Regions from separate parts of the Planococcus chinensis genome, predicted to be linked through region 1. Evidence: riboswitches for the same ligand, from Rfam matches in the RefSeq annotation. Region 1 holds a riboswitch; each other region holds the start of a gene.
What was found. A riboswitch is a leader RNA that binds a small molecule or an ion and turns the genes downstream of it on or off. The one in region 1 is predicted to bind S-adenosylmethionine.

Region 1 (3,273 bases):
TAATAATAGTATTTGTACCGCAATTATATTATCCCACCATAACATTTAGCAAAGTTATACAGCGGTCTTTTTTTATTTAGGGGGAAGAACATGCGATATCATGACATAAGTTTGGATGAACTAGAAGAATTGGAGCAGGAGATTCACTTTCAAGCTGAAAATACCCAAGGGGATTTGGATTATTCCAAGATTGAACTTTATGATGCAATGCACAACCATCTTAAGCTATTAGCGGCGGAAGATGCGGATTATGCCCATTACTATACATACATCCAGCAGAAACTGATCAATTATCTGCTGTGCTACTGCGGCCAGGCGGCATCCAACGATGCCAATAAGCGCTATGCAGCCGAACAGGCTATGAAAAAAGTGCTGCAATACGACCCGGTGAATCCGCTAGCGGCATACCGCCTGGGCGGGCTGTTCCACCAGCAGCATATGCACGCCGAAGCTCTTTGCCAGCTGCAGCAAGCGCTGGATAACCAATCCCGTTACCCGGAGAACGCCTATCAACTGAATGCCGATCAGGTCAAGCGTGCATTGCAGCACATGTCGAGCAGCTCGTTGCATATCGGCAGCCGGGCGTTTGCGGCAAGTTCCGTTTCTTCAACTGCACTTGATAGCGCAGACTTTTCGGAAATGTTCACAGAACTCTGCCGCTGCACGGATGAACTCCGGAATTCCGCTTACCGTATCCTTTCGGCGGATGAACATGTTCAATGCGGGCATGCGCAGGTTGTTGCAGCTATTGAAAAGGATCCGAAAGACACCATTATCCTTTTTTTCAACACGGACGGCCCGGAATTGATCTATAATGGCATCCGCGAAAAATTGCCAGCTGCCCATGCGTTCCTGCTCAAGCATTTATTGCTGCATAGCTGTGCGGAAAAACCAATGAAGCCACTTGATGCCAAAGCGTATTTTTTGGATACGCATGTGATGACAGGCGTGACGGGTCCGACATTCACCAAAGCCGTTGAGGGAATGATGCAGGCATTGCGGGAAATTGAAATTCCATCAGCGATTTGCCGGGCCGATGCCGGAAATCAGCCGGCCTATTATTTCAACGGGACATCGGCGTATATGGTCATTGGCAGAGTGGACGAGGAATTGAATTTCGGTTGAATAAAAAATAAAAATTTTAAAAAAGCTTTGACAGCGGGCTGAATGTTCTTTACTATTGGGTACAAGCTAAAAACAATTACATATGGAACATTATCAAGAGAGACCGAGGGACAGGCCCTATGACGTCCAGCAACCTCCAGAGCGATCTGGGAAGGTGCTAATTCCTGCAGAATGAATCTATTCTGAGAGATAAGCCTAATCCAATTCGGTGCCTCTTTCTTAATGGAAGAGGCGTTTTTTATTGGCCTAAAAAGGAGGGAGCACCGCCATGATCAGCATCACGAATCTTTCGAAAGAGTACCAGACGAAAAAAGGCACCGTCACGGGTGTGGACAATGTCTCCCTAACGGTGGAGGCAGGCGAAGTATTCGGTATTGTCGGCTACTCGGGAGCGGGGAAGAGCTCTTTGCTCCGCTGCATGAACCTGCTCGAGCGCCCAACAAGCGGCGAAATCAAAATCGACGGCGTGGACCTTACCCAATTGAAAGGCGAAGGACTGCGGCAGTCGCGTTTGAAAATCGGCATGATCTTCCAGCATTTCTATTTGATCAGCCAGAAGACGGTCACTGAAAACATCGCTTTTGCCTTGAAGGCGGCAAAACTGCCGAAAGCGCAAGCGGCCGAACGGGTTGATGAACTGCTTGAGATGGTGGGCCTATCCGACAAGAAGGATGTCTACCCTTCGCAGCTAAGCGGCGGGCAAAAGCAGCGCGTCGGCATTGCCCGGGCACTTGCCAACAATCCTTCAGTGCTCCTATGCGACGAAGCGACATCGGCGCTTGATCCGAATACGACATTGTCCATCCTGCGGCTGTTGAAGAAAATCAACCGGGAATTGAACATCACGATCGTTCTGATTACGCACGAGATGAATGTTGTCAAAGAAATCTGCGACCGGATGGCTGTGATGCAAGGCGGAAGGGTGATTGAAGAAGGTGAAGTTTACGACCTGTTTTCCTCGCCCCAGACGGCATTGACGAAGGAATTCATCTCATCGGTCGTGTCTTTTGATGTACCGGCCCCGATACTAGCGGCCTGCACCGGGAGCGTCATCAAAGTACAGTTCAAAGGCGCAGTCGCCGGCGAAGGCGTCATTACGGACACAGTTCAGCATTTCGATGTCAAAGGCAACTTTCTTCATGGATCCATCGAATATATCCAGGAAAAACCGCTTGGCCTGTTCCTGATGGAAATCCAGGGCAGACCGGAAAATATCAGCCGGGCCATCACTTATATGGAAGGCCGGGGCGCAACTGTGGAGGTGATTGGAAATGGGCTTTGATTTTCAGCATATGATGGAATTATGGCCGGACATTTCAAAAGCGTTCGGCGAAACTTTGTATATGATCGGCATCTCCTTGGCAATCGCCATCATCATCGGCTTGCCGCTCGGCATCGTTCTTTTTGTTACCGACCGCGGCCTGTTTCTCGAGAACCGGTTCGTCAAATCGGTCTTGGGGTTCATTGTCAATATGGTGCGTTCCATCCCATTCATCATCCTGCTGGTCGCGCTGATTCCGCTGACAAAGCTGCTGGTAGACTCTACAATCGGCCCTGCTGCAGCCAGCGTCTCGCTATCGGTTGCCGCAATTCCATTTTTTGCCCGCATCGTCGAGACCTCTTTGCGGGAAATCGATAAAGGCGTCATCGAAGCGGCTGTCGCGGTCGGCGCCACGCCGTGGATGATCATCAAGGATGTGCTGCTGCCGGAAGCGAAGACAGGCCTTGTCCAGGGCGTCACCATTACGATCATCTCGCTGGTCGCTTATTCAGCCATGGCAGGCGTCGTCGGAGGAGGCGGCATCGGCGATTTGGCAATCCGCTTCGGCTATTACCGCTACGACAACACGATCATGATCGTCACGGTCGTCATTTTGATTGTTCTCGTCCAAATCCTTCAGCAACTCGGGGATTGGACGTCAAAAGCAATAGACAAACGATAGAAAAGGGAGAGAAACTTATATGAAAAAGATTGCCTTACTAGCTGCACTATTCGTACTGCTCACACTGCTTGCTGCTTGCAGCGGGGAAGAATCCAGCGCCGATTCCAAATCCATCAAACTGGGCGGCACTGCCGGGCCATACAGCGATATGCTAAACGAAGCGTTCAAACCGGCGCTTGAAGAAAAAGGCTATAAAGTGGAAATC
Region 2 (3,273 bases), on a different contig from region 1:
CAGCCGGGCGATATAAGGCCCGGCATAGAAGACGAGCGGCACGATGGCAGCGGCCGTCCCGATGGATGTGCCGACAATCAGCCGGGTGATCGGGATGATGGCGACCATCAAAATGATGAAAGGCACGGACCGGAAAATATTGATGATGATATTCAGTACTTTTGAAACCGGTTCGTTCGCCAATAAATGGCCTTTTCGGGTAACGACCAGCAGAATGCCGAGCGGGAAGCCGATGACCAGCGAGAACAGGAAGGATGCGCCCGTCATGTAGATGGTTTCCCAGAGGGCTTCCAAGATTTGTTCGTTATCAACTAGCATAATTCCGCACCTCCTCGACTTTGACATTGCTGCTGCGTATGGATGTTAAGGCCAGCTGGATTTCAGCGGCAGGGCCGGTAAATTCGACAATGAGATTGCCGTATGGTTCGCCCTGCAGTTCGGTGATATTGCCAAACAAAACATTCAGGTCCAGGTTAAAGTCCCTGGATATCCGCGACATTAGCGGCTGTCCAACAGAAGCGCCGGTGAACTGGATCCGGTAGATGGTGTGCTTGCGGTCCGGGTCCTGGATCTGCTTCAGCAGCGATTCCGGCAGTTCGTCATTCATGACGGAACGGACAAAGCGCTGGGTCGTCGTGTGCTGCGGATTGGTGAACACTTCGAACACCGTTCCCTGTTCGATGACTTTGCCTGCTTCAAGCACTGCCACTTTGTCGCAGATTTCACGGATGACGCCCATTTCATGAGTGATCAGCAGGATCGTGATGTTGTATTCGCGGTTGATGCGGCGCAGCAGTTCCAGGATGGATTGGGTGGTCTGCGGATCCAGCGCCGAAGTGGCTTCATCGCATAATAGAACTGATGGATTGGTGGCAAGCGCCCGGGCAATGCCGATGCGCTGTTTCTGGCCGCCGGAAAGCTGGTCGGGATATTTGTCTGCCTGATCGCCCAGGCCGACAAAATCCAGCAGGTCCTTCACCTGTTCCTTGATCTTGTTTTTCGGCGTTTTGGCGAGGATGAGCGGCATGGCGACATTGTGGAAAACGGTTTTGGAATTCAGCAAGTTGAAGTGCTGGAAGATCATTCCGATGTCTTTCCGCGTCTGGCGAATGTCTTTTGCGGACAAGGTGGAGATGTCTTTTCCGTCAATCAGCACGCGGCCGCTGCTTGGTCGCTCCAGCAGGTTGACTGTCCGGATCAGCGAGCTTTTGCCGGCGCCGCTGAAGCCGATGACGCCGTATATTTCACCAGTTTCAACAGTCAGGTCGATGCCGTTCAGCGCGTGGATCGACTGTTTGCCGGACTGGTAGGTTTTTGTTACCTCCTCGAATTGAATCATAGTGTAAGCCTCCTCAAGCTGTTCCAGTAATGCAAATCTTTTCGCAGAGGGCTTTTTATCCGAAAGTGAACGAAAAAAGCCCCCTTTTTTCTTATCCACAAGAAAAAAGAAGGCTTCGGCATGAAACCATCTCATTCTCATCTTCCAAACGCAAAAATGCGTTTGCAGGAGTTAGCACAGTTTTCGCATGATGCGAATCCGCTGCCGAAACGTCATAGGGCCTGTCCCTCGGTTTCTCTGGATAAGAAAGTGATGTACGTATTTGATTTGTAAGGACTACTTTATGGGGGATTGTTGAAAAAGTCAACCTTTTCTTTTAAAAAAATTTCAGGAAGATCCTTCAGCCTTTTTCCGGAATACGGAAGAAACCTTGTTTTCAGTGCCGTTTGCGATGCGGGAAATGTTTTCCGTGTGCTTGAATACAGCCATCGCGAACAGCGCAGCAGCAATGAACAAAGGAAGTCCGCCTTCAGCGGGCCACCAGGCAATGGCGAAGAACGTGGCATACAGGACCAAGACGCCCGCGACCAGGTAATTGGTGGCGAGTGCTGCTCCGACAAGAAGCAGCAGGCCGGCCAAGCCAAGCTTCCAGTCGAGCGCCAGCATGACGCCGATGACGGCCGCTGTTCCTTTTCCGCCGTTGAACCTCATATAGAAAGGGAAGTTGTGTCCGACGACGACGCCGGCACCGACGACGAACAGCAGGGCCCAGACGGTTTCTTCTGAAAGTGAAGAAGCATGCAGCGCCCAGCGGAACACCCACACGGCAGCTGCGCCTTTGAGAATATCCAGGAAAGCGACCAGCGCTCCGTATTTCCAGCCGAGCACGATGGCTGCATTTGAAGCGCCTGAATTTTTGACGCCTTCTTTTTTGATGTTGACGCCTGTCAACAGCTGCGCGACCAGTGAACCATGCATGCAGCCGACAATATAACCTATGATGAGAGCAATAACTATCCATGAAAACATCTTTTCCACTCCTTCTCTTATAGATTTAACGTTTGAAAGAAGCGCAGGTTTCAAAATTTTTAGAATTATCCGCTTGACAAATCCCACATCCATTTTATATACTTCAGGACATGATGGAAAACTAAATCTGAATACTCTTATCAAGAGAGGCGGAGGGAATAGGCCCTGTGATGCCCGGCAACCGACAAGCAGCTCAGCTTGGAAAGGTGCTAAATCCTACAGATCCGGAAAGACGGGATCTGGCAGATGAGAGGAGGCATACCCGTATGTGACGGCCCTCTTCTTAACCGAAGAGGGCTTTTTCTGTTCCCTCCTCAACCCGCGGTTTCCATCAAAAAAACCTTAGGAGGAATAGAAATGACAAATTTTAAACCAGAAACGCTTTTATTGCACGGCGGACAGCAGCCGGACCCAGTGACCGGAGCGAGAGGGGTCGCCATCCATAAAACGACTTCCTATGTGTTTAAGAATACGGAACATGCCCAGAACTTGTTCGGCTTGAAAGAAGCAGGAAATATCTATTCGCGCATCATGAACCCTACGGTGGATGTATTTGAACAGCGTGTGGCTCTTCTTGAAGGCGGGTCGGCAGCTGTCGCCCTGTCTTCCGGCATGGCGGCCATCGCATTCTCCATATTGAACTTGGCGGAAGCCGGCGACGAAATCGTGGCAGACAGCAATTTGTACGGAGGCACAGTCAGCTTGTTCGCCAATACCTTGCCGAGATACGGCATCACGGTGAAATTCGTCGACGGCACGGATCCGGAAAACTTCCGGGGCGCCATCACAGACAAGACAAAAGCGATTTTCGGGGAGATCATCGGCAATCCTAGCCTGAACGTCTTTGATGTTGAAAAAGTGGCGGAGATTGCCCATGAAAACGGCTTGCCATTATTGATCGACAATACATTCGCTTCGCCATACGGCAGCAACCCGATCGAGTTCGGGGCGGACGTCGTTATTCA
Region 3 (3,273 bases), on a different contig from region 1:
TTCGCTTTTGAAAAGGACACCTTCCCGTGGGGATGCGAATACTATCTCGAGCATGGCAAGATGATGGACGAAGACGGCGTGGAAAAGATGAAGGGCTACGACGCCATCTATTTCGGGGCGGTCGGATTTCCGGGCGTGCCGGACCATGTATCGCTGTGGGGACTGCGACTGGCGATCTGCCAAGGGCTTGACCAATGGGCGAATGTGCGCCCGATCGAGTTTCTGCCCGGGGTGCCGCGGCGCCTCAACCATCCCGATGTCGATACGCTCAATTGGGTGCTTGTCCGCGAGAATTCCGAAGGGGAATACTCCGGCATCGGCGGCCGCAATTTCGCGGGACGCGGCCCGGGCAAGGAAGTCGCGGTCCAGTCCGCGCTTTTCACGGAACACGGCTGCGAGCGCATCATTCGCTTTGCGTTTGAACTAGCCCGCACGCGCAAGCGCAAACGGGTGCTCAGCGTCACGAAAAGCAATGCCCAGCAATACGGCATGGTCTTGTGGGATGAAGTATTCGCCCGTGTCAGCAAAGAGTACCCGGACGTCGAAGCGGAACAGGGGCTGGTCGATGCCGTCGCCGCCCACTTCGTGCTGCGTCCGGAAGAGCTAGAAGTAGTGGTGGCGTCGAATTTATTTGCCGACATCCTTTCCGATCTCGGCAGTGCGCTTGCCGGCAGCCTCGGCCTTGCGCCGAGCGCCAACCTGGACCCGGAGCGGAAAGCGCCGAGCATGTTCGAATCGGTCCATGGCTCGGCGCCGGACATCGCCGGGCAGGGCATTGCCAACCCGATCGGCTCGATCGCCAGCGCCGCGATGATGCTCAGCCATCTTGGGCTCGAAGAAGAAGCGGAACAGCTCAACCGGGCGATTGCCGAAACAACGCGCCAAGGCATCATGACGCGCGACATCGGCGGCACGCACGACACAGCAGGTGTGACGGAAGCCATTATCCGGAACCTCGCAGCAGTCAAAGCAACCGAATAAAACCTAAAACCCCCGTTCCGGAAAGTTCCTGGGACGGGGGTTTGTGCGTCACTCCAAATCCAATTCAACGTAGACGAAATATTCATCAATGGTCTCTCCATCGTCAAAAAGTGTCAGTACCAACTCCTCTTTAGCGTTTGAGAAGGTGAGGGTGCCTTCGGGTTCCGGCAGCTCCCATTCGTGCGTCTCCTCCCGGCGCCCGCTGTTGATGGCATCAATGGCTTCTTCAATCTCGCGTGAATCTCCGGTTTCAAATAGAAGGGCATCGTCCCTTTCGGCTTCCATGCGGCTGTACTCTTCAGTAATCAAAGAAGGGGCATTGAAGCAGCCGGACAGCAGAAAGAGCGGCAGCCCGAGCGCAGCGATTCTGCTTATATTTTTCATGGTAATCTCCTTTACTATTCTCTTAAATTTATACCGAAAGGTAATAATTTACAATAAAATAAATCAAAAATTTTAAATGTTTGGTTGACTTATCCATATCCTAGTATTATGATAGGATTTAAATTTAATAATCTTATCCAGAGAAGCCGAGGGACTGGCCCGTTGACGCTTCAGCAACCTCTGACATTTGTCAGAAAGGTGCTAATTCCAGCAAGATTTTTTCTTGGGAGATAAGAGAGCGGAAACCGTCCATTTAATTTATGCGGCCCTCTTTTTCTCATTTTTTGAGAAAAAGAGGGCTTTTATCTTTTCTGCTGGCGGAGCCGTGCAAATTAAACTATCAAACATGAGGAGGAAGAACATGACGAAAAAACGGATTTACTTGAACGCATTTGAAATGGCTTGTGCCGGAGGACACCAATCTCCAGGGCTATGGCTCCATGCAGAAGACCGGTCCCATACATACACGGATAGCGAATACTGGATTGAACTTGCCAAGCTATTGGAAAAAGGAAAATTCGATGCCGTGTTCCTGGCGGATGTACTGGGCACCTATGATGTTTATAACGGTTCACGGGACGCCGCTCTCCGAAATGCGGTTCAATCTCCGGTCAATGACCCGCTGCTTATTGTGCCGCTGATGTCTTCGGTCACTGAACATTTGAGTTTCGGGGTTACAGCTTCAGTCAGTCATGAACATCCTTATACATTTGCACGGCGCATGTCGACATTGGATCATCTGACCAAAGGGCGGGTTGGCTGGAATGTCGTCACTTCCTATCTGAAAAGCGCGGCTCTCAATATCGGACTTGAGGACCAGATGAGCCACGACCAGCGCTACGACTATGCAGCAGAATACTTGGAAGTCTGCTATAAGCTGTGGGAAGGAAGCTGGGAAGACGGCGCGGTCCTACGCGATAAAGAAGCGAAAGTCTACACGGACCCGTCAAAAGTCCATGATATCCGCCACGAAGGGGAATACTTTAAAGTTCCCGGTGCCCATCTGTCAGAACCGTCGCCGCAGCGAACGCCGGTCCTGTTCCAGGCAGGTGCTTCGCCGCGCGGCCGGGAATTTGCGGCTAAGCACGCGGAATCGGTATTCACTGCCGGCCCGACCACCCAGGTTGTGAAAAAAGGGGTCGCGGCCCTTCGTGAACGGATCCTAGCAAATGGCCGCAATCCCGAGGATGTCATCGTCTACACGACATTCACTGCCATCATAGGCAAGACGGAGGCGGAAGCGCAGGCCAAATACGAGGAATTGAAAAGCTATGTCAGCTACGAAGGCGCGCTTGCCCTCCTCGGCGGGTGGACAGGCATCGATTTTTCAGGATACGATCCCGAAGATACATTGGAGTACATCCAAAGCAATGCGATGCAATCAGCGGTCGAAGTATTTACACGTGCTGACCCGGACCGCAAATGGACCATCCGAGAGCTTGCCACGTTTGTCGGCATTGGCGGAAGAGGCCCAGTCGCAGTCGGAACGCCGGAACAAATTGCCGATGAAATCGAATACTGGGTTGAAGAAACAGGCGTCGACGGCTTCAATCTCGCTTATACACTGGCTCCGGGAAGCTTTGAGGACTTTGTCGAACTCGTCGTACCTGTCCTGCAGGAGCGCGGCCGAGTACAAAAAGAATACACAGAAGGCACATACCGAGAAAAGATTTACGGCAAAGGCCAAAACCGGTTGAAAGGAACGCATCCTGGCGCAGGCTATAAGCAATTGCAGCAGCCGGTCGAAAACTAAGAGGGGGAATGGAGATGATTACAGCTTATTGGGTCAGCGTCGCAATTTTCTGGGTTGCCGGACTGGCACTGTGGAATAAAACCTATCCCAAACCGAAACGGAAAGGAGGAGAAGGCGATGCGTGAAGAGACTTCATGGCTACTGCCGTTTATCGT

Region 2: it holds a riboswitch for S-adenosylmethionine, as region 1 does, so the genes downstream of both, ACFSDB_RS11820 (methionine ABC transporter ATP-binding protein) here and ACFSDB_RS07375 (methionine ABC transporter ATP-binding protein) in region 1, are expected to answer to the same signal.
Region 3: it holds a riboswitch for S-adenosylmethionine, as region 1 does, so the genes downstream of both, ACFSDB_RS00530 (LLM class flavin-dependent oxidoreductase) here and ACFSDB_RS07375 (methionine ABC transporter ATP-binding protein) in region 1, are expected to answer to the same signal.

What each region holds. Positions count from the first base shown of each region.
Region 1 is NZ_JBHUFW010000004.1:1,015,486-1,018,758, forward strand. Features, by position in the region: gene ACFSDB_RS07370 (tol-pal system YbgF family protein) at 91-1,125, shown strand; SAM riboswitch class I at 1,213-1,321, shown strand; gene ACFSDB_RS07375 (methionine ABC transporter ATP-binding protein) at 1,394-2,407, shown strand; gene ACFSDB_RS07380 (methionine ABC transporter permease) at 2,397-3,068, shown strand; gene ACFSDB_RS07385 (MetQ/NlpA family ABC transporter substrate-binding protein) at 3,088-3,273, shown strand, end outside.
Region 2 is NZ_JBHUFW010000009.1:11,447-14,719, forward strand. Features, by position in the region: gene ACFSDB_RS11815 (methionine ABC transporter permease) at 1-318, opposite strand, end outside; gene ACFSDB_RS11820 (methionine ABC transporter ATP-binding protein) at 308-1,339, opposite strand; SAM riboswitch class I at 1,474-1,587, opposite strand; gene ACFSDB_RS11825 (glycerol-3-phosphate acyltransferase) at 1,667-2,308, opposite strand; SAM riboswitch class I at 2,443-2,561, shown strand; gene ACFSDB_RS11830 (O-acetylhomoserine aminocarboxypropyltransferase/cysteine synthase family protein) at 2,666-3,273, shown strand, end outside.
Region 3 is NZ_JBHUFW010000002.1:90,677-93,949, forward strand. Features, by position in the region: gene ACFSDB_RS00520 (tartrate dehydrogenase) at 1-981, shown strand, start outside; gene ACFSDB_RS00525 (YdbL family probable chaperone protein) at 1,030-1,365, opposite strand; SAM riboswitch class I at 1,496-1,602, shown strand; gene ACFSDB_RS00530 (LLM class flavin-dependent oxidoreductase) at 1,727-3,118, shown strand; gene ACFSDB_RS00535 (sodium:solute symporter family transporter) at 3,236-3,273, shown strand, end outside.